Regions from separate parts of the Bacillus sp. mrc49 genome, predicted to be linked through region 2. Evidence: a T-box and tRNA genes for the amino acid it is inferred to sense, from the RefSeq annotation. Region 2 holds a T-box; the other holds one or more tRNA genes.
The links. A T-box is a leader RNA that pairs with one kind of tRNA and senses whether it is charged. The one in region 2 lies ahead of glyQ (glycine--tRNA ligase subunit alpha), so its partner is inferred to be a tRNA-Gly.

Region 1: it has a tRNA-Gly gene. The T-box ahead of glyQ (glycine--tRNA ligase subunit alpha) is inferred to sense a tRNA for this amino acid. The anticodon was not compared.

What each region holds. Positions count from the first base shown of each region.
Region 1 covers NZ_PHNG01000765.1:16,362-28,452, forward strand. Annotated here, with positions in the region: partial or broken gene CVN76_RS23365 (CotD family spore coat protein) at 1-77, opposite strand, end outside; gene CVN76_RS23370 (NADP-dependent oxidoreductase) at 393-1,421, shown strand; gene CVN76_RS23375 (YbjN domain-containing protein) at 1,598-2,011, shown strand; tRNA gene CVN76_RS23380 (tRNA-Gly) at 2,199-2,272, shown strand; gene CVN76_RS23385 (B3/B4 domain-containing protein) at 2,454-3,122, opposite strand; gene queG (tRNA epoxyqueuosine(34) reductase QueG) at 3,228-4,367, shown strand; gene CVN76_RS23395 (amidase domain-containing protein) at 4,508-5,371, shown strand; gene trmL (tRNA (uridine(34)/cytosine(34)/5-carboxymethylaminomethyluridine(34)-2'-O)-methyltransferase TrmL) at 5,439-5,927, shown strand; gene nfsA (oxygen-insensitive NADPH nitroreductase) at 6,006-6,755, shown strand; gene CVN76_RS23410 (ABC transporter ATP-binding protein) at 7,057-7,905, shown strand; gene CVN76_RS23415 (iron-hydroxamate ABC transporter substrate-binding protein) at 7,856-8,776, shown strand; gene CVN76_RS23420 (FecCD family ABC transporter permease) at 8,844-9,854, shown strand; gene CVN76_RS23425 (FecCD family ABC transporter permease) at 9,851-10,858, shown strand; gene CVN76_RS23430 (PrkA family serine protein kinase) at 11,363-12,091, shown strand, end outside.
Region 2 covers NZ_PHNG01000645.1:22,366-34,456, reverse strand. Annotated here, with positions in the region: gene glyS (glycine--tRNA ligase subunit beta) at 1-494, opposite strand, end outside; gene glyQ (glycine--tRNA ligase subunit alpha) at 481-1,377, opposite strand; T-box leader at 1,479-1,654, opposite strand; gene recO (DNA repair protein RecO) at 1,712-2,464, opposite strand; gene CVN76_RS07975 (YqzL family protein) at 2,498-2,641, opposite strand; gene era (GTPase Era) at 2,741-3,670, opposite strand; gene CVN76_RS07965 (cytidine deaminase) at 3,663-4,061, opposite strand; gene CVN76_RS07960 (diacylglycerol kinase family protein) at 4,100-4,477, opposite strand; gene ybeY (rRNA maturation RNase YbeY) at 4,455-4,931, opposite strand; gene CVN76_RS07950 (HD family phosphohydrolase) at 4,928-7,102, opposite strand; gene CVN76_RS07945 (PhoH family protein) at 7,294-8,256, opposite strand; gene yqfD (sporulation protein YqfD) at 8,260-9,447, opposite strand; gene yqfC (sporulation protein YqfC) at 9,463-9,747, opposite strand; gene CVN76_RS07930 (hypothetical protein) at 9,859-10,359, opposite strand; gene floA (flotillin-like protein FloA) at 10,382-11,365, opposite strand; gene CVN76_RS07920 (NfeD family protein) at 11,423-12,091, opposite strand, start outside.

The DNA of each region.
Region 1 (12,091 bases), on a different contig from region 2:
GGACAATATTGCGGCGGGCAATGCTGTGGTGGACATTGACCCCAGTTTGGCTGTTGCCATGAGTTATTATTTTTCATTTCTAAACCTCCATTTAAATTAAGTCATGATATTTTATGTGAAATAATTGAAATTGAACTAATGTGGATGCCTATTTTCTATACAGAAGCACTAGTATGGATGACTCACACAGCAAAAGGATATAGTAAGGACCATGTGAGAGATATCAAAAGCGAATAAGGTACGGGCTGCGGACGTAAGACCAAAAAAACAGGAAGAGCTTACGTGAAGTGGAATGGAAGCATTAGGAAGTCATATCCTTTGACTATGGAACTTTATCGGTGATACGCTTATTTTTCGATATTACGTATTTATAAATCAAGGAGGAACGAATGATGACACAATCCAAACAACAAAAAATCACCCTGGCAAATCGTCCAAAAGGTATGCCAACGAAAGAAGATTTTAAATTTGTGGAGAGTGATGTTCCCACACCAAAAGGTCAAGAGATTTTAGTACGGACGCTTTATTTATCGGTAGATCCATATATGAGAGGAAGAATGCAAGATACCAAATCATATATTGCACCATTTGAATTGAATAAGCCTATCACTGGCGGCGTCGTGGCCGAAGTGGTGGACTCTAAATCGGACTCCTTCAAAAAGGGAGATGTGGTTGTTGGCAATATCGACTGGGCGGAATATACAATCGTCACGGAAAAGGAAATCCGCGTGATCGATCCAAAAATTGCTCCAGTCACAACCTATTTGGGTATTCTTGGAATGACAGGGCTGACAGCTTACTTCGGTTTGCTTGATATCGGTAAGCCAAAAGAAGGTGAAACGGTCGTGGTTTCCGGAGCGGCAGGTGCTGTTGGTTCGGCTGTTGGACAAATAGCCAAGATTAAAGGCGCGAAGGTCGTCGGTATCGCCGGATCGGATGAAAAACTAGAGTACTTGACGAATGAGCTAGGCTTCGATGGAGCCGTTAATTATAAAAAAGATAGTTTTGTGGATGATTTAAAACGAGCTGTTCCTGATGGAGTCGATGTGTATTTCGATAATGTGGGCGGAGAAGTCACAGATGCCGTGTTCACTCTATTGAATACAAATGCCAGAATCCCGCTATGCGGGGCGATTTCTTCTTATAATGCAGAAGGGAAAGATGTAGGGCCTCGTCTGCAATCGGCCATGATCAAAACAAGTGCCACCATGAAAGGATTCACTGTTGGAAATTATGCTTCTCGCTTCAAAGAAGGTGCGACGGAATTAGGGAAATGGGTTCAAGAAGGAAAACTGAAGTATGAAGAAACGATTATTGAAGGATTTGAAAATACGCCTGATGCATTTTTAGGCTTATTTAAAGGAACGAACCTCGGAAAGCAGCTTGTGAAAGTCGCGGAGCCCATGTTCGCAAAGCTATAAAAAAGTTAATCGGTTTTCCGATTAAGCTTGAGGAAACGGGCCTTTTTCGGTATCGAATCGAAAGAGGCCCGTTTTCCTTAACATGCTTGAGCCCCTAGAATAAGGTTTTTAGAAAAGACTGTAAAAATGCCAATTTTCAGTATAAAATGTACATACATACAGAAAGGTGATGAACCATGTCAAACGTTGCTGAATTTCGTGATTTTTTAACTAGTGAGAAAATCTATATGAATGAACTGAATGAAGATGGCACGACCTTTTTTAGAGCGGAGCAAAAGTTAAAGGATGGCTGGAAGGTCCTGCTAGTATTTGCCTTCAATCAAGATGAAAATGTGGCCGACTTATTTTGCTTTAATGTCGCCGAGTTGAAAAATCCCGATAAGATGCAGGCTGTACATACTTTGTTAAATGAATATAATGCGAACTTCAGGTATTCAAAGCTGTATGAAGAAAACGGGACCATTTCTATCCGTTATTCATACTCGATCGAAGGTGAATTCATCCCGGATCTTGCGTTCAGGAAGCTAATCATGCTATTGGAAACGGCGCAGCAGGTTTACCCACGGCTAATGGAAGTGATTTGGTCTTAAGTTCAAAGGGGATGATTGAAAAAGTTCACTGATTCAGGGGACTTTTTATCATCTTTACTAGAATAAAAGAATATAGGATCGGTATCTGTCAATAATATTAATAATTTTAAAAAGAACTATTGCATTTATTCGCATTACACTATATAATTGATTTTGTTGGTGATTCGACAAAGTTCTACAAACACATGCGGGTGTAGTTTAGTGGTAAAACCTCAGCCTTCCAAGCTGATGATGAGGGTTCGATTCCCTTCACCCGCTCCAATACATACTCATAACGTAGGGTTTCGTTACCTGGAGAACGAAGCTTTGCGTTTAAATATTATCATGAGAATTCTACTGTTTACAGTGGGATTTTTTTATGGTTCCTGTCTAAAAGTATTTTCTGAATGACTCAAAAAGACCCCTTCCGATACCGGTAGGGGTTATGTCTGTTGAATGTTGGCTATCCTTCTATAATCGAGTAAGTTCCTTCACCGCCATGTATTTCAAGGAACATGTCCATCAGCGATTTCGTTAGTTGACGGGCTTCCTCGATTGGTGTCTTAGGTTGTAGATAAATGATTTGGATGGCTCTTTTCGTTTCCTCGGTGACTTTCGTTCGCTCTGAATCAACGTAAGGACTGCCAAATGGACCTTCATGATCGACTGAAGCGATCATATTATCCAGTGAATTCAGGCGGCCGTTCAAACCGACATAGCCATCGGCACTCTCGCCAATTTTAATTGAGATTTTTCCCGCCAATTTATCCGCATCATAAATACCAATCGGAACCTCATATAAAAGGGAGAAAAAGGTATTTAAATCGATAGCCGAATGGATGGGCGCCAAGTAATTCTGTTTTTTGACGCGGCGATATAGGGCTTCCACGGAAGGGCGATAACGTGATGGGTTTGTTCCTGTCGCCTTGAAGATCGCTCGCCACTCTTTAATGCCGGAAAAATCGCTCAATTCCTTTTCTTCAAGGTCGAAGAAGAGAGCCTCCTGAAACAATTGCAGTCTCCCTTTCACCATTTGTGGCGAGGGGCCTACTTCGATGTTGTCATATGTGATGATCCCTACTTTGAATCCAGGGATTTTGTTGCTCAGATCAGCGGATATGTTAATTTCCAAGCGTTTCACCTCCAAAAATGATTGCAATTAGTTTATCATAGATAGCAATGGTTTGAAATGAATGCAAGCTTCGACGGGAATACTTAATGAACGTAGGTGATAATCATGGATATGAATACTTTCAAGCAAGAAGTGATTTTATATAGTAAAGAGATCGGTATCGATAAAATCGGTTTTGCATCGGCTACCACCTTTACCGAGTTGAGAAGTCGGCTCATTCGTCAACAAGAGTTGGGGTATCAATCCGGGTTTGAGGAACCGGATATCGAAAAAAGAGTCAGGCCGGAATTGATATTCGATAAACCGCAATCCATCATTTCGATTGCACTGGCCTATCCTTCGAAATTGAAGAATGCTCCGCAAAGTAAAAAAGGTGAACGGCGGGGGATTTTCTGCCGGGCTTCCTGGGGAACGGATTATCATGCCGTGCTGCGAAAAAAATTACAGTTACTTGAGGATTTCATTACTGATAAAGCGCCAGGAGCAGTCTCAAAATCGATGGTTGATACGGGTGAATTATCCGATAGGGCGGTGGCGGAGCGCGCCGGGGTTGGCTGGAGTGCGAAAAATAGCATGATCATTACACCGGAATTCGGGTCTTATGTATATTTGGGGGACTTGATTACCAATCTCCCCTTTGAGCCTGATCAGCCGATGGAAAATCAATGCGGGACATGCAATAAATGTGTTGATGTTTGTCCAACAGGTGCGCTCGTTCAGGGAGGGCAATTGAATGCCAAGCGCTGCATCGCCTTTTTAACGCAGACAAAAGGGTTCCTTCCGGACGAATTCAGGACGAAAATAGGCAATCGTTTGTATGGATGCGACACATGCCAGACTGTCTGTCCAAAAAATAAAGGAATCGATTTTCATTTACATGAAGAAATGGAACCTGACCCGGAATTGGCCAAGCCGCTGTTGAAACCGCTGCTTACGATTTCTAATCGGGATTTCAAAGAGACGTATGGACAAGTATCCGGTTCTTGGCGCGGTAAAAAACCCATTCAACGAAATGCGATATTAGCTTTGGCACACTACAAGGATGTAACGGCATTGCCCTTATTGATCAAGGTCATGAAGGAAGATCCGCGTCCGGTCATACGCGGCACGGCAGCTTGGGCAGTGGGGAAAATTGGCCGCGAAGAAGCTGTTTCCGTGCTGGAAGAGGCGAGAATGAAGGAAACGGATGCAGAGGTTCTGGACGAAATCGAGAAGGGACTGCAATTTACTTTGGAAACGCAATGATATATATGAAGAAGCCGCTCCATTATGGGGCGGTTTTTTTTTCGATGGTGCTGACAAAATGGGTTCTTAACAATTACGAAGTTGTGTTTTTGTCCATGCCTTCATACATACACATTAGCATAGAAGGTAGGAAGGAGGGCATGAACTTGAGGAAACAATTGCAACGGCTTCTACAGGAAAGGATCGAGTTTTATACTTCCGATAATCAGGAACGTAGTGAACGGAAATACCATTTGAAAAAGGAATTGATGAGGAGCCGTGAGGCGAAAATTGTCAGGGTGAACGCTGCAGGCAAAATTCATTCGAAGAAAAAGGAAGACAGTGATACAGTCCTGACTTATCAAGTGCATCTGCAATATTTATTGAAACAGGAGGATTCATTTTATATCGAAGAAGAAATGGAAGAAAGGGAAGCCAGGTTTCGAAATGGGTATCTGGTCGATGAACGTGAATTGGTACCGAATTTCGAAACGGAAGGGGAACAGCCAAAATGGGATGCGGGAGCCGAGCGTCTAGCCTATAAGTATGAGCGGATGAGGGCAGTTCAATATGCCGAGCGTTGGTGGAATGAATTCAATCCCGAGTATTACAAATTCACTGATGACTGTACGAATTTCATTTCACAATGCTTACATGCGGGAGGTATTCCGATGTGGGGGGCCCCTAACAAAAATAAGGGTTGGTGGATCAGGGGGAAAAGCTGGAGTTACACATGGACGACGGCAAATGCTTTATATCATCTGCTGAAAGCGGGAAATGTCATCAGGACGAAGCAAGTGGAGTCGGCACGGGAATTGAATTTAGGTGATATCCTTTGTATCGATTTCGAAGGGGACGGACGGTTCGACCATAACCTGATCGTGACGGCGAAGGATCAGGATGGGATGCCGCTCGTTAACGCCCATACGATGAACAGCCGTCACAGGTATTGGACGTATGAAGACTCGACCAGATATACACCGAACATCGTTTATAAATTTTTTGTGATTTTGGATGGAGGATGATTGATTTCTAGTCTTTTTTGTTTAATGGTATAATTAAGGTGAAGTTTAAACTAGAGGTGAAAATGAAGTGGCCATACATGTAGTTTTATATCAACCACAGATTCCAGCAAATACAGGCAATATCGCAAGAACATGTGCAGGGACTGATACGTCCTTGCATCTCATTCGTCCGCTCGGTTTTTCGACCGATGACAAGCAACTCAAAAGGGCAGGACTGGATTATTGGGAGAATGTGAAGATCCATTATTATGATTCATTAGAAGAATTTTTCGAAAAGAATGCCGGCGGTGAATTTTATTATCTGACGAAATTCGGGGAACAGCCGCACTCAAGCTTTGATTACAGTGATCAGGACAGTGAAATTTTCTTCATTTTTGGCCGTGAAACGACAGGGCTTCCGAAAGACCTGATCCAGGAGAATATGGATCGCTGCCTGCGGATTCCAATGACCGATAAAGTACGGTCCCTGAATTTATCGAATACAGCGGCCATCTTGGTATATGAAGCATTGAGGCAGCAGAACTACCGTGAACTGGATCTGAAAACAAAAGACTGAATGTCACCGTCATCCATCATCGGGGATATCAGCTCCGCTGGTGGATGTTTGTTTACATATTTATAAGGGGTGGGAATAATGAATACGATTATTGAGAAGATTCTAGATCACCGTTCCATTCGTTCTTTTGAGGATAGGCCCTTGTCGGAGGAACAAATTCATACGATTGTGGAGTGCGCCCAGGCTGCATCCACTTCCAGTTACATTCAAGCGTATTCCATCATCGGTGTAACCGATCCGAAAAAGAAGGCCAAGCTTGCTGAACTTGCCGGGCCGCAATCTTATGTCGAGAAGAATGGTCATCTTTTCGTTTTTTGCGCCGATTTATATCGGCAGGATATCGTTTCAGAGATGGAAGGCACGGACGTGACCGAATCACTTGAAAGTACCGAAAAATTCATGGTCGCTTGTATCGATGCTGCCCTGGCAGCTCAAAATGCAGCATTGGCGGCTGAATCGATGGATCTTGGCATTTGCTATATCGGAGGCATCCGGAATAATCTTCAAGAGGTATCCGATATATTGAATATACCGCATCGTGTCATTCCTTTATTTGCACTTGTTGTCGGATATCCTAAGAACAGGTCCGATAAAAAGCCGCGATTGCCGCAGTCCAACATTTATCATGAAAATGGCTATCAAGAGGATAAGCAGGAATTCATCAATCAGCTTGGCGCCTACAACGAAACGATTTCCGATTATTACGAGCAAAGGACTAATGGGAAACGTAAAGATACCTGGACAGGACAAATGGCCGGTATGCTTGAAAAGAAAAGCCGACTATATATGAAAGATTACGTGGAGAAGCAAGGATTCAAAAAACATTAAGTGATCGTTAAGACCTAATGCGTGATTTTTGCCTTTTCAATAAGTTAGTACTCTAGCTATATGAAAATGGTGTGACTCAATCAAGAAAGATCCCGGAATTTTCCTGGATCTTTCTGTTTTTTGGTTAATTGGTAAAAAGAATTTCAGTTTATTCATCCTCTTTAACTTTCTTCTTAAATACCCATGAAATGCTATTGACAATATATTTGGATAGAATTATAGTAATTAAGTAATGGATAATGATAATCATTTTCACTCGTGTTTTTACTTACCTATTTTTCAGTAATTGGAGGTTGAAATAATGGTTCGCCTATATACAGAGGAATTAAACATTGGGTATGGTGAACGTTTAATTGTAAAAGATCTCAGTGTGGAAATTCCAGATAAAAAAATCACAACGATCATCGGTTCAAATGGGTGCGGAAAATCCACACTTTTGAAAGCGATCACCCGTATCATCCCCAAACAAGCGGGGACGGTTGTATTGGATGGTGTGAATATTTCCAAAGAAAGTACCAAGATTCTTGCAAAAAAAATGGCCATCCTTCCGCAAACGCCCGAAAGTGCAAGCGGATTGACAGTCGGCGAGCTTGTCTCATACGGCCGCTTCCCTTATCAAAAAGGATTCGGGCGGCTGACCCAAAAAGATTACGATGTGATTGATTGGGCTCTTGAAGTCACTGGTACGAAGGAATTCAAGTTCCGTCCGGTGGATGCTCTCTCGGGAGGTCAACGGCAGCGTGTTTGGATTGCGATGGCATTGGCTCAGGAAACGGAAATCATCTTTCTTGATGAGCCGACCACATATTTGGACATGGCCCATCAACTAGAAGTTTTGGAGCTTTTACAGAAGCTGAATGTAGAACAGGGACGTACGATCGTCATGGTCCTTCATGATTTAAACCAAGCGGCCCGCTTTGCCGACTATATCATTGCCTTAAAAGACGGGCAAGTCGTGAAAGCAGGAGATTGTGAAGAGGTCATCACGCATGAAGTGCTTAAGGATGTATTCCATATTGATGCGGTAATCGGAAGAGATCAACGAACGAACAAACCAATGTGCAGCACGTACAATTTATTAAAAGGAGATTCAACACCAAATGAAAAAGATTCTGATCCCGTTTATCCTGCTGTTAGTGTTAATTATTAGTGCTTGTGGTAATAATGAGTCAACGGAAAAAGAGAAAAGCTCGGATACGAAAAAGGAAAAATCGGGCACCATCACCTATCAATCTGAAAATGGTCCCATCGAAGTGCCTGCGAATCCTAAGCGTGTGGTCGTGCTATCTTCATTCGCAGGTAGCGTATTGGCTTTGGATGTTAACCTTGTCGGGGTTGATTCATGGTCCAAAATGAACCCGAATTTCAAGCTGGATGACGTCGAGGAAGTAACGGACGATAATTTGGAGAAAATCATCGATTTGAATCCCGATCTGATCATTGGTTTATCCACGATTAAAAATGTCGATAAATTAAAAGAAATTGCTCCGACCGTAACATATACATACGGGAAAGTGGACTATTTAACACAGCATGTCGAAATTGGCAAGCTATTGAATAAAGAAAAAGAAGCTCAAGCATGGGTGGATGATTTCAAAAAACGGGCAAAAACCACTGGTGATGAAATCAAGGCTAAAATTGGTGAAGATGCCACCGTTTCCGTCTTTGAAAAGTTTGACAAGCAGTTCTATGTATATGGCGATAATTGGGGCCGCGGAACGGAAATCCTTTACCAGGAAATGAAATTGGGCATGCCTGAAAAGGTAAAAGAAACGGCATTGAAGGATGGGTATTTTGCCTTGTCATTGGAAGTCCTGAAAGACTATGCCGGTGATTATGTCATTTTGAGCAATAACAAAGACCAAGATAATTCATTCCAACAAACTGATACGTTCAAAAACATACCTGCGGTTAAAAACAATAAACTATTTGAAGCTGATGCAAAAAAATTCTACTTCAATGATCCAATAACATTAGATTACCAATTAGACTTCTTTTCAAAAAGCTTTCTTGGTAAATGATACAGCGAGGGAGAGGGAGTCTGATTCCTCTCCTTTTATTCTATAAAAAAAGAGATGAGAGAGACAGATGACTAATGATAATCAACGTTTCATCCCATTTACATATAAACTGATCATAGCGATCGCTGCTTTTATCGCTATGTTCATCATAGCGATGGTATTTGGTGCAGCGGATGCGACCATCAAGGATGTATGGCAAGCCTTGACATCGAATGCTACCGGTGAGAAGATTTCCATCATTCGGGAAATCCGTCTTCCTCGTGAGGTGGGGGCAATCTTCGTTGGCTCGGCACTTGCCGTTTCAGGTGCCATCATGCAAGGAATTACGAGGAATCCGCTTGCTGATCCCGGACTGCTCGGATTGACGGCAGGGGCAAATGCAGCCCTGGCGATAACGCTGGCACTCGTTCCGTCAGCTAATAACTTTGGCATCATGGGTGCATGCTTTATTGGTGCCGCTGTCGGGACACTCATGGTTTTTGGTATTGCTGCGATGAAGAAGGGCGGTTTCTCCCCTTTACGAATCGTATTGGCCGGTGCAGCGGTCTCAGCCTTCCTATTTGCCGTAGCGGAAGGGGTCGGCATTTATTTCAAAATATCAAAAGATGTATCGATGTGGACTGCCGGCGGGAATATTGGAACATCTTGGGGGCAGCTTCAGGTAATCATTCCGTTTATTATAATAGGCATCCTGGTCTCCTTCATTTTTTCCAGACAGCTCACCATCCTTAGTCTTAGTGAAGAAGTGGCGGTGGGGTTAGGTCAAAAGACGGCACAAATCAAAGCGGTTCTTTTCGTCGTTGTCATTCTGCTTGCCGGTGCTGCGGTTGCGTTAGTCGGAAATATGGTTTTCATCGGGTTGATGATTCCCCACATGGTCCGGGCCATCGTAGGTACGGATTATCGATTCATCCTGCCGATGTCCGCCGTTTTAGGGGCTGCTTTCATGCTTTTGGCCGATACGATCGGCCGTACAATCAATTCTCCGTATGAAACACCAGTGGTAGCGATTGTTGCGTTGATAGGTCTGCCTTTCTTCCTCCTAATCGTACGTAAAGGAGGGAAAGCATTTTCATGATCTCTTCAGCTTTAATCAAAAAACAGCGTTGGCTAATCGGTGTCTTAACCGCACTCATTATCATAACCGTCATTATAGGTACATGTTTAGGATATTCGAATCTTTCCATAGGGCGGCTGATTCCGACGCTTTTTGGACAAGGGACCTTTAAAGAGGAATTCATTTTATTTTCCGTCCGGTTGCCACGGATCATCATCACCCTATTGGCAGGAATGGCTCTCGCACTGTCAGGAGCGATTTTACAGGGAATTACCCGTAATGATCTAGCCGACCCAGGGATTATCGGGATTAACTCCGGAGCAGGTGTAGCCATTGCCGTTTTCTTTCTGTTTTTCCCTATAGATGCAGGTTCATTTGTTTATATGGTTCCAATAGTCGGGTTTATCGGTGCGATGCTGACAGCCTGTATCATTTATCTTCTTTCATATAAGCGAAGGGTTGGCCTTGAACCGGTTCGGCTCGTATTGATCGGCGTAGGTTTTTCCATGGCGCTTTCTGGTTTGATGATCGTTCTCATATCTTCAGCGGAAAGGGCCAAGGTCGATTTCATAGTGAAGTGGCTGGCCGGAAATATTTGGGGAGCGGATTGGCCGTTCATTTGGGCAGTCCTTCCTTGGTTGATCGTCCTCATTCCATTCACTTTATACAAAGCGAATCGGTTGAATTTGCTTGGTTTAAGCGAACCGGTCGCTATCGGAGTGGGAGTATCGATTGAAAAGGAACGGGTCGTCTTGCTCATAACAGCTGTCGCACTTGCTGCTGCTGCTGTTTCCGTTACGGGCGGAATAGCCTTCATCGGACTTATGGCACCTCATATAGCGAAATCCTTGGTCGGACCTCGAAATCAATTATTCATTCCGATTGCCGTATTGATCGGCGGATGGCTATTGCTCCTTGCCGACACAATAGGACGTAATCTAGTCGAACCAGCGGGAATTCCTGCAGGCATCATGGTTGCCTTGATCGGTGCTCCTTATTTCATGTATTTATTGCTGAAAAAATAATTGCAGCTTAAAATCCCTTGTTTTTTTTCAAGGGATTTTTTGTTTTGCCACTCCATGTCTGTTTAAAGATAGCCGTAAATCCTCTAATAAACAAAGGGGCCTGATCACCAATGATCAGGCCCCTTTGCTGGGAATATTAAAAAATAGGGTGTTATTCCTTTACTTCACACCTGGTTTATCGTCATACCCAGCAGTGAAGATAGCGGCTAAAAATGTAAGAGCTACTGCAACGATAATAACTGTGCCCATGCTGTAACCTCCCTTTACCCAAATTGTCCCACTTTAGTATAGGCTTAGTATACCCTAATTTTTAGCAGGAGTGCACACAATTTTTCTTGCGGGCGGATTTGTCATCGATTGTTCAAGGATCAAGCCTTTTCCTTTAATTAAAATGTGAGGGGACATCGGAAACATGCCCTGTGACTTTTTAAAGTCTGACATGTTTGTCAGACTTGGAGCATAGATTTAAGTATTCTCTGAAAGTGACAGGGGGAGGTTCCTTAAATGGATATATTAAAGAAAATCGAAAAATTTAGAGAAGATGAACAGAAGCTCAAGTGGGAAGGCACCTTCGCAGAGTACTTAGACATATTGAAAGAAACGCCATTAGTTGCTCAATCTGCTCATTCACGTGTATACAACATGATCAGAGATGCAGGGATAGAGGAAGTAAATGGTTCAAAGAAATACAATTTTTTCAGCGGTCAGTTGTTTGGCCTCGAAGATTCACTCGAAAGGCTCATCGAGGAATATTTTCATCCGGCAGCAAAGCGGCTGGATGTGCGAAAACGGATCTTGCTGCTCATGGGCCCGGTTTCAGGAGGGAAGTCCACGCTCGTTTCTTTACTGAAGCGAGGGCTTGAGAATTATTCATTAAAAGAAACGGGTGCGATATACGCGATAAAAGGATGCCCGATGCATGAAGACCCGCTTCATCTCATTCCACAATATTTACGGAATGATTTTTATGAGGAATATGGCATTAGGATTGAAGGAAACCTATCGCCGCTGAATGTAATGAGGCTGGAAACGGAGTATGGAAACCGGATTGAAGATGTGATCGTCGAACGTATCTTCCTTTCAGAGGATAAGCGTGTAGGGATTGGGACATTCAGTCCATCCGATCCCAAGTCACAGGATATTGCTGATCTTACGGGCTCGATCGACTTTTCAACCATTGCCGAATATGGATCTGAATCCGATCCGCGGGCTTATCGTTTTGATGGTGAGCTA
Region 2 (12,091 bases):
GCAATCAGCCACTTAATCGGACGGGCGAAGCGTAGCTCTTGATCGGCCCATCGCATATTTTTCGGAAACGTCATCCCGCTGATGATTTCAGCAAGCTCGGATAAAAGCTGTAAAGTCGGCTGTCCCTTGATGAATTTATTCACATGGGCATATTCAACACCCTTAAGTTCCTTGAAGTAAATATCCTCGGAAGTCATCCCTTGACCCCTGACGAATCCCAAAGCTGCTTTGGACCAGTTCCCTTCACTATCCAAGGCGATTTTCTTTGCCGGTCCTTTTGCTTCTTCTTCGATATCCTTTTGGGATTCTTCAACATCTTTCACCAATATCGCTAAACGTCTTGGTGTTGAAAAAGCTTCAACCGTTCCGAATTCAATCGCTTTTTCCGTCAGCCATTTCTGCACTTTATCCGACAGCTGGTTCATCGACGCTGTCACGAACCGGGCCGGCAGCTCTTCCAAACCAATTTCCAATAACAAATCACGCTTGCTCATTTGTATTCTCCCCTTTCACTTTCAGGATCGGGAAGCCTAATTTTTCCCGCTCTTCATAGAAGGTTTTGGCAACCTTACGCGCTAAGTTACGGCACCGGGCAATATATCCGGTTCTTTCCGTCACCGAGATGGCCCCTTTGGCATCCAAAAGGTTAAATGTATGGGAACATTTCAAAACATAATCATATGCAGGATGTACAAGACCTTCTTCCATTTGGCGATGTGCTTCCTTTTCATACATCGTAAACAGTTGGAACAGCATATCAAGGTCCGAGGTCTCAAACGTATATTTTGAATGCTCGTATTCCGGCTGTCCGAATATATCACGGACCGTGAATCCTTCTGTCCATTCGAGGTCAAATACGTTTTCCTTATCTTGAATGTAGGAGGCGAGGCGTTCGATTCCGTATGTAATTTCAACGGAAACCGGCTTGCACTCAAGACCGCCCACTTGTTGGAAATATGTAAATTGCGTGATTTCCATCCCATCAAGCCATACTTCCCAACCTAGGCCTGCACATCCAAGTGATGGGTTTTCCCAGTTATCCTCGACGAAGCGAATGTCATGCTCAAGCGGATTTATGCCTAACGCCCGCAGTGAATCCAAATATAACTCTTGGATATTGTCAGGTGAAGGCTTCATGATCACCTGGAATTGATGATGCTGATACAGGCGATTGGGATTCTCACCGTACCGGCCGTCTGCCGGGCGGCGTGATGGCTCGACATAAGCAACGCTCCACGGCTCAGGGCCAATCGCTCTTAGGAACGTGTATGGGCTCATCGTCCCTGCCCCTTTCTCGACATCATAAGCATTCATTAATATGCAGCCCTGTTCAGACCAATGCTTTTGTAGCGTTAAAATCATATTTTGAATATTCATTGTACACCTCCAAATTATTTAAAACGGCTCTTTGTACATTCAGGACCGGAGTTCATCGACAGTTTTTTGCAAACAAAAAACTCCCGTCCCTATGCGTTATGCATAGGGACGAGAGTTTACCCGCGGTTCCACCCTAATTGCCGTCATAAAACGGCCTCTTTTCAAAGCAACATGCTCCGGAAACGCCCTTCCCTGTAAATCCATATCCCGGCTTCCACCGTCCCGGGCTCGCTTTTTATGGAGAATGACAGATACTCTTTCCCATCAACGCAATCTTCTATTTTAATGATTAGAATTTTATACAAACTATCACGGAATGTCAATAGGCCAGGTCTTAAAACATATCTTTCATCGTATCAATCTGTTTCAGGAACTTTTTTGATTTCAAATGAAGACCGGAATATTCCTCATAATAAGCATCAATGATTTTCTGCAGTTCCTTTTTCGTTTCCGGCTTGACGGAAATGTTTCCGAGCCTGGATAAATCCAAATAATAAAATATCCGCAGCAATTTGACGGCTGCAGGTGAAATTTTATAATGATAAGGATCTTTGCCTAGACAGCGGTGGCAAATGAACCCCGCTTCCCGAAGCGAGAAGGAGAATTCCCCTTCCGTTTCCCCGCAAACAGCACATTGATTAAGCACTGGGTTAATCCCATTGACTGGCAGCATCTTCATTTCAAAAATGAACTTCAAGACCTCTGCGTCATATTCTTCGTTTATGTAATGCAAGGTTTGCGCAAGCAATTCATACAAATATGGGTTCGGTTTTTTATCCTCGACGCTTTTATCGAACAACTCCACGATGTAAGAAGCATACGCAGTGGCAAAAAGATCTTCCCTGATGAACCGGAGCGAGTCGACCATTTCCCCTTGCTGAAGACTTCCGAGTCCGGTTGATGTGGTTACAAGAAAATACCCGGAGCAAAAAAGCTGGGTGACGGCCGATAGCCTACTGTTAGGTTTACTGGCCCCTCTAGCCATAACGCCAATTTTTCCTAGCTCACGGGTATAAATAGTAATGATTTTGTTATTTTCTCCATATGCAGTTCGCCTTATGACAATGCCTTCACATTTTTGGAGCACACCAAGACACCACCCACACTCGTCAAGACTAACCTATGAAACGGGAAAATCAAATTCTGCTAGCTCTTCTTTCAGTACCAAGGGTCTTTCCTGTCTTTCGACTTCTATCTCCTTAAACAGCAAATAGGTGTCCACATTACCTGTTTCACTAAATAATTCCCAGGTAAAATCCAACATATAAAGCCCACCTTTCATTTTTAACTAGCAATATGAATATCCGACCATATAATTAGCTTGACCGTTTTCCAAACTTTCATGAAGCGTAAAATTTGTTAATTAATATTCGCTTTCATTGAAACCATAATCTCGAAGCTGACTGGCTTTATTGCGCCAATCCTTCTGTACCTTGACCCATAGTTCCAAGAATACCTTCGAGCCCAATAGGTTTTCGATGTCCACGCGCGCACGGCTTCCGACTTCCTTGAGCATCTTCCCTTGCTTTCCGATGACGATGCCTTTCTGGGAATCACGTTCGACGACGATCGTCGCCATCACATTAATGGTATCACTGTTATCCATCTTTTTGATGGAATCGATGACAACGGCCACCGAATGCGGAATTTCTTCACGCGTCAGGTGCAGCACCTTTTCGCGGACCAATTCGGAAATGATGAAACGCTCCGGGTGGTCGGTCACTTGGTCAGCAGGATAAAACTGGGGACCTTCAGGCAGGTGCTCCTTGATTTGCTCAAGCAGTGTATCGACGTTATTCCCTTCAAGTGCAGAAATCGGAACGACTGCCGCGAAAGGATAAAGCTGTTGATATTTTTCAATGATCGGCAGCAGCTCATCCGGATGCATCGCGTCAATTTTGTTAACCACTAGGAAAACGGGCGTTTTTACGGTTTGAAGTTTTTCAATGATGAACTCATCACCGCGGCCATATCCTTCGGTCGCATTGATCATGAAAAGAATCAAGTCGACCTCTTTCAATGTATTCGTTGCCACTTTCATCATGAAATCACCAAGCTTATGCTTCGGCTTATGAATTCCAGGCGTATCGATGAATATCATTTGTGAGTCGTTTTGCGTAAGGACACCTTGCACCTTATTTCTAGTCGTTTGCGGTTTGTCACTCATTATGGCGATTTTTTGACCGATGACGCGGTTCAAGAACGTACTCTTTCCAACGTTGGGACGGCCGATAATCGAGATGAAACCTGATTTGTAACCTTTTTCTTGTGTATCTTGAAATAATTTATCCATTTAAATCCTCCGGTGAAAAAGCTCCTGGAAGCAATTCCTGTACTGTTAATTCTTTTATATCACCATTTAAATTGGTCAAAACAACCGGCATATCCTTATCACACAGTTCAGATATAACCTGCCTGCACGCTCCGCATGGAGATACGGGGCCGTCTGTATCTGCCACGACCGCAAGTTTGGTGAATGCCTTGTCATTATGTGCATATGCGCTGAACAAAGCGGTCCTCTCGGCACAATTGCACATGCTATAAGCGGCGTTTTCTATATTACAACCATGGTAGACCTTGCCATCAACGGTTAAAAGGGCTGCGCCCACTTTGAATTTGGAATAAGGTACATATGCTTTTTCCCTTGCTAATTTAGCTTCCTCAATCAATTCTTTCGTATTCAATTCTCATCTTCCTTTCAAATTGAGTGCCTCACTGAAAGCTAAAGGCCCAGCTTAGGCAAAAAAATAATCAATCCAACAATGATAGAAAATATAGCATATATGAATACAGCTCCGGCTGCAATATCTTTTGCCTGCTTGGCCAATGGATGGAATTGATCTGTAACCAGGTCCACTACCCTTTCAATCGCTGAATTGACGAGCTCCAATGCAATCGTTCCCGCTATGGCTGCCAATATGAAGAGCCATTCCATCCCATTCAAGGAGAAAAACCAGCCAAAGAATAGGATGATTGCCGTTAGCGCAAAATGTATCTTGATATTGCGCTCCGTTCGAACTGCCTCCAAAATTCCCTGACAGGCAAAAGAGAAACTTTTAATTAAAGGATACCTTTTTTTATCCCTCTCTTGAAAGTCCATATTCTTCCAAGATCTCCTTTTGTTTTGTGAACATCACTTTTTCCTCTTCTTCATTCATGTGATCGAATCCCAATAAATGAAGGAAGCCATGAAGCGCCAAAAATCCAAGCTCCCGATCGAAAGAATGCCCATATTCTTCAGCCTGCTCTTTCGTCCGCTCGATGGAAATGATGATATCGCCTAGCATGCGGGGCATTTCCCCTCCAATAATCTCGACTTCATCTTCACCCATTTCTTCAAGTGCAAAGGAAATGACATCAGTGGCTGCATCTTTATGACGGTACTCCTTATTGATTTCACGAATTCTCTCATTGTCCACAAATGTAACTGACAACTCAGTATCTTCTTCGATCTTTTCTTTTTTTGCCGCAAATTGCAAAATGCTTTCAACAAGCTGTTGCGCTTCTTCCGTCACTTCATTCGTTTCATCCATTAAATCGATCGCTAAAATCATTCTTTCACCTTCTGTCCTAATTTATCCAGCTCCGGATATTCAATCCTGGAGTGGAAGATACCGTTCAGCGATTCACATAAGGAATGCTTCACGATACTTAATTCTCTCATAGTAATGTCACATTCATCAAATTGACCATCTTGGATCCTCTCCTGAATGATGAAACTTACCAGTTCTTCTATCTTGTCCGGAGTCGGATGCTGCATCGACCTCACGGCAGCTTCTACACTGTCGGCAATGCCGATGACCGCCACTTCCTTCATGATTGCCTTCGGTCCAGGATATCGGTAAGCATCTTCAAGCGTGGCATCATCCTGTTTCTTAGCCTTGTGGTAGAAAAATTTCAACAAGGTGGTCCCATGATGCTGCTCCGCAATATCCACGATTTCTTTAGGGAATTTATGGCTCCGCAGCATCTCCCCGCCATCCACGGCATGGGCAATGATGATATCCCTGCTCGTTTCAGGCTGCAGCCGATCATGCGGATTATCTCCGTTCATCTGATTTTCGATGAAAAAATGCGGCATTTTCGTTTTGCCGATATCATGATAATAACTGCCGACCCTTGCGAGCAGGCCATTCGAACCGATCGCCTCGCAAGCGGATTCCGCCAAATTGGCGACCATGACACTGTGATGGTAGGTTCCTGGCGCCTCGATCAGGATCTTCCGCAATAAGGGGTGATTCGGGTTTGACAGTTCGATCAGCTTCATCGATGATAAGATCCCGAAACCTGACTCGAAAAATGGCAGCAGGCCCATCGTCAATACGGCCGAGCCCACACCGGAACCTATGGCGGCAACAGCATAATACAAATACTCCATTCTAGTATAATGTCCGTCCATCATAAAGATAAGCGAAAATACAAAGGCCATATTGATTAAAGAAAGCAACAGACCCGCCACCAGCACTTTTGATTTGAAATTAAGCCTCGATAAGATGAGTATTGCCGTCAATCCACCGAAAATAATATAAAGCCCCATCGAAATATCGAGATTTCCAGGCGTATCTCCATTGAATATGATCGTTCCATAAGAACCTAATAAAATGATCATCGCCACCGCTAGCTTATCGTTCAATAAAATCTTGATGAGCATCGCAGACATGGCAACCGGAAAAATATATTCCAAATTCGAGTTTTTCATGTCCGCCAGAATGCTGATCGTTTTCATCATGGCCATTGAAAGGATAAAGACAAGACTGAAAATCAATAATTGATTGTACTTGTTCTCCTTTTTGGAAATGGAAAAGGTGAAAAAGTAATAAAAGGCAACAAAGGTCAACACGATGAATAACAGCAGCCCGATATACGGGTAAATGGTCGACTCGGTATTCACAAAACCTGCCAGTTCAAGCTGCCGATATACGTCCCTGTCCACTAACTGATTTTCCTCAACGATGATCTGCCCTTGGAGGATTCGGATCGGCTCCACGCTTTCAATCGCTTTCCTCCGCTGTTCCTCCGTTTTATCCTTGTCAAAGAAAACATTTTGGATGATCGCCGTGCGCGCCAAGGAATTAGAGGCTTTTTTCATATCACTGCTGATACTCATATAGCCCAATTCCTCTACGACCTTTTTCTTCGCATTTTCGACATCACTCGCTGCAATCCTGTTGCTCATCACATTATTCACGGCAGTGATGGTGGAGTCCCTCGCAATCTTCAGCTCATCTTCATCCGCCTGAACTAAAGCAAGGAAAACGGATTCCTCAATATTTTTATTGACCTCATCAGTCAATTTTTCTTTTAGAATGGAAACCTTTTGGGCATCCGTCTTCAAGGTTTCCTTTTTATTCTCCTTCTCCCCATCTTTTATATGTTCGTTATCAGGATCGGTTTCCTTTTTCACCTCGATCGCCGTATCGAAAATCGATGAAATCAGGTCGACTTTATTCTTGGCATACTCTTTTTTCAACGAATATACATCCGCCACCTGTTTAGCTATCTCTTCTTTTTCTTGTTCCGTCTTATAAGTATCTTCCACAGTCTTGGTTGAACGGATCGTCTGTTCCGCGGGCTTAAAAAGCTCCACTTGGACTCTTTCCGGTTTAACGTTGGAAAACATTAACCCATAAGCAAATACACCAAGAATGATGAACAAAAGCACTTGAAAAAAACGATGGACCAATAGCCCTTTTAGTTTAGCGAAGAATTTCTGGATACGATTCAAGGAAGGTCCTCCTAAAAAATTGATGGTTATTATTCTAGATATGTAAAATCATAACAGTTTTCATATTATTTTTCACCTGCGTATTAGATAAATGTAAGGCTTCTCTCGCCCCATTTCCACTTTTTCATGAAAAAGGCGGGACATTTGGGCACATCACGAAAAATCCGCCGATTGAAATGGCGGATTCGTTCTTATACCTTTGCCTGTTCGTAAGCAGTGATGATTTTGGCAACAAGCGGATGTCGCACAACATCGCTTTGTTCGAAGTAAACGAAGGAAAGGCCTTTGACATTCTTCAAAATCTCCTCTACCCTTACCAATCCTGACTTCATCCCCTTAGGGAGGTCTATCTGGGTCCGGTCCCCGGTGATGACCATCTTCGACCCGAAGCCAAGGCGGGTCAGGAACATTTTCATCTGGGCTTCCGTCGTATTTTGGGCTTCATCCAAAATGACAAAGGCATCTTCAAGCGTACGGCCCCTCATATAAGCCAAGGGAGCGATTTCGATCGTCCCCCGCTCTATCATCCTCTGGGTCTGCTCCATCCCCAGAAGGTCATGCAGAGCATCGTATAGCGGCCTTAGATAAGGATCTACCTTTTCCTTCAGGTCGCCTGGCAGAAAACCGAGGCTTTCGCCAGCTTCCACGGCAGGCCTTGTCAGGATGATCCGCTTAACCTGTCCATTTTTTAGCGCATTGATCGCCATCACTACGGCGAGATAGGTCTTCCCTGTTCCGGCGGGCCCGATTCCAAAGACGAGGTCGTGCTTCTTTATCGCCTGGATATAATATCTCTGCCCAATCGTTTTGACTTTAATCGATTTCCCCTTGGCCGTCTTGGCGACTTCCTCATCATACAATTCACCGAAATACTCAAGGGTTCCTTTTCTAGCCAATTCAATGGCATAAAGCACATCTCTAGAACTGATTGCAATTCCTTTTCTGATCACTGCCAATAGGGCTTTCAGGATTTCCTGTCCCATCGTTACCCGATCGATGGCGCCAGCGACGCTGACGGCTTCACCGCGTGTAATGACGGAAATGCCCAGCTCCTCTTCAAGCACTTTTACATTTGAATCTCCATTGCCCAACAAAGCGATCGCTTCATTAGGTGACTCGATTTCAAGCTTAATTACTTTCACATCATCTGCCATTCGTTAGTCTCCTTGAATGATTGGTTGTCCAATCGCTATATCTTCAATAACTTGGTAATGTATAGACAATTTAACTTTACCATTCTCCATGCTTTCGTGCAAAATTTTTTCTTCGATGATTTCATCTTCCTCATCCAAATGCTTTTTCAACTCGGCTTTAGCCATTTTTCTACCTTCCTTCACCGCCTCTTCCCTCGTATAGCTCCTGACGATATCCTCCTTGCTCCTTAAGGTTACCTGTTTATAGGAGATCGGGAGTTCCCATTGAAGGAAGTGAAAAGGCCTGACCGTCGTTTCCTTTTCCTGTTTGTCATATTTCGGATCCTTGAATCCCCATACAGGCAGGGAAAAGTCGCCCATTTTTAAATAGTGCTTATTCGTTTCATTTCCGTTCAAAACAGAAAATTTAGTTTTCAATGGAATTTTCACCTCTGCATTGTACCAGGTTTTCCCTTTGATCACTCCCTGTGCCGATACGATTTCCTGCTTATCTTCTTTGCCAATCAAACCTGAAACGAGAAGCTGTCCCTTTCCGACATAATCATTCACATTTACTATAGATTGCCCTTTTTTTACATACATATCAGCAATAACCGCCTTTTTCGAGGCCACCAAATTTTGCGGCGATGTTTTCTCGACTTCCTTCGGCTGCCGTTTTTCAACGACACGGAAATGGTACGTCGTTCCCTTGAGCTCGACCCCAACCCACGTCAATGCACCGATCCGATCCGAAAGCTTACGCTGGATGGTATCCACATCATCAACGAAAAATTGCACCTTGCCAATCTTCACGCCCATCTTGTCCAATTCTTTGCGGATGGCATGCTCGGTTGCCGGCTTCGCATCTTTCACCTCGATGCCCCACACCATATTGGAAAGCACGAAAATGCAAAGCAGGAACGCAATGAGACCGACCAGGAACCCGCTGTTTTTCATCACTCTCTTCACTAGGAAAGGGAAGCCCCTCCCCTGCATGAACGATACCTTGCAATCGCTTTTGCGCATGACCTGCCGAAGTTTCGGGATATCCCTGAAGTCCATATGGAAAATCAGGGCCTCACTACCGACGCGCTTCACATCCCAGATATGAAGCCCCCTTCGTGTCAACATATTGATAAGCCGTTCTGCACCTTTTCCATGTGCCTTCACTTTTACATAGCCTGTATAATAGTTTGTCCATTGGTTTTTCATGGAGACCTCCCGGGATCATTCATTAATAAAATAAACTTTGTCGATCTTGCCTTCAAGCATGATTTCTTCAGGCAAGATCGTCTTTATGACAAAGGAGCTTCCCTTTATCAGCAGCTGACCATTTTTTAACATCAATCGTACTTCACTGTCCGTAAAAGCCAATAAGCCACGATGGTTTTCAATGTAAATATGTAATTGTCCGATCATCGTAATTCGCGGCAGGTCCATCATGACATCTTGCGGAAGGTCCATTGTTTTGGTCATAAGCTGTTTCATTTTTTTTCCCCAATTGCGAGCCATAAAAAAGAACCCCCTTTCATCTCAATGTATGAGGTGAAAGGGGGTTCTAGCACAAAATTATCTGGGAATGAAAGTGTATTTTTTCATGAATCGGTCCCGAGAGATGTCCGCTTATTTTCTAGACCTCTGGAGACTTCGCTTCGCCCTTGGCGGTCCCAGCACTTCTGACATGATGATGCCATCAATCAGCTGCTTTTTCCCGAAAGAAGGCCCTTTGCGATAAACGGGACTTCTATTATCGGATATGGCTGAGGCAATATTGTCTGCCTTCGCCTTTTGATATAAACGTTCCTGATCGTACTTCTGCTGAAGCCGCCTAAGCTCAGCAATCCTTTGGTTCGCTTCGTTCTTCGTCTCATCGATTATCTCGGCAGCCTGAGGTGCCTGCTGTTCGACTTTCCTTACAGGAGCAGGGGCAGGACCTTGCTGCTGGTTCCCCTGCCCCTCACCTTGAAGCTCCCTCATGACATCCTGCCATTTCTTTTTAGGAGGACCGTTAGGGGCATCACTTTGCTGAGACTGCTTTTTTCTTCCTAACATGGACGATACAATGCCGATCAAGATAATGATTAGGAATGGGTTCCCGAGAAAGAAATCAATGATATCTCCCATTTAAAGACCTCCCTTCCCTAACCTAGTTGTTATGGTTGTTATTGTTATTATCTTTTGGATTTTCGGAGATTTTGCTGATCGAACCGCGCATATCCGTATCAGCGGTTATATTTTGGATGTTCATATAATCCATCACACCAAGGTTTCCGCTTTTAAGCGCATCGGCCATGGCCAGTGGTACTTCCGCTTCGGATTGGACAACTTTCGCACGCATTTCCTGAACGCGTGCAACCATTTCCTGTTCAAGGGCAACAGCCATCGCACGGCGCTCTTCGGCCTTGGCCTGGGCAATTTTCTTATCGGCTTCGGCTTGGTCGGTTTGTAGGATGGCCCCGATGTTTTTCCCGATATCCACTTCAGCGATATCGATGGAAAGGATTTCAAATGCGGTTCCCGAATCCAATCCCTTTGATAATACCGTTCTGGAAATCAGATCGGGATTTTCAAGGACATCCGTATGCATTTTCGAAGCACCGATCGTCGATACGATCCCTTCACCCACTCGGGCAATGATCGTTTCTTCACCGGCACCACCGACTAGACGTTCAATATTGGCACGAACCGTGATCCTTGCCTTCGCTTTCACTTCGATCCCGTTCATCGCCACACCGGAGATGAAAGGCGTTTCGATCACTTTCGGGTTAACGCTCATTTGAACCGCTTGCAGTACATCACGACCGGCAAGGTCAATGGCTGCCCCACGCTCGAAAGGCAGCACGATATTGGCACGTTCCGCAGCGATCAAAGCATTCACGACGCGATCGACATTACCTCCTGCTAGGTAATGGCTCTCCAATTGATTCGTCGAAACATTGATTCCTGCCTTATGTGCCTTGATGAGGGGATTGACGACCCTGCTTGGTATAACACGGCGAAGTCTCATCCCCACCAATGTAAATATACTGATTTTGACTCCTGCCGCCAAAGCGGAAATCCAGAGCATGACTGGCACGAATGTGAAAAATACCGATAATACGATGATGGCAGCAATCACTGCCAGTACAATAAAAACTGTTCCTGATGTTATCACGTAAGAATTCATCCTTCCTGTTTCCTTTAATTTTTAAATCGAATCCGGAATTTCCCGGACGACTACCCTAGATCCTTCAACCTTCACGATGGTGAGTGAAGATCCTTTGGAAATGAAGCTTCCCTCGGTCACGACATCCACTCTCTCATCATTGATCAAAGCAGTTCCCGAAGGCCGTAAATCGGTTAGGGCCTTCCCTTTTACACCTAATAAATCGACTCGATTCGGATTGCTAACATACCCTTGCTCCGTCTTTGTTGCATCGGTTAAAATCATTTTTCTGAAAAATTTCATTTGTTTTCCAAACACCTTTACAAGTAGGATGAATGCCAAAATCGATACGGTTACCGCAATAAGCAGGGATATCGTCATATGGACAGGATCATCCGAAGCGAGGAACAAACTCCCCACGATCGCCGTAAATCCAAGCAGTCCGATAATTCCCCCTGGGATGAAAAATTCCGCCAGCACGAGGATGACCCCGATGATGAACATCGCCAACGATTCATACCCGGTGATGCCTGCGACAAGATGACCATAAAAGAACAATACAAGGCTGGAAACTCCAATGACTCCCGGAATGCCAAAGCCAGGCGAAAACAATTCAATCACAATCCCGATGCCAGCAATCGTCAATAATATCGGAACGACAATCGGATTGGTCAAGAAACGGGCAAGTTTTTCAGGAAAGCTTTCTTCGAT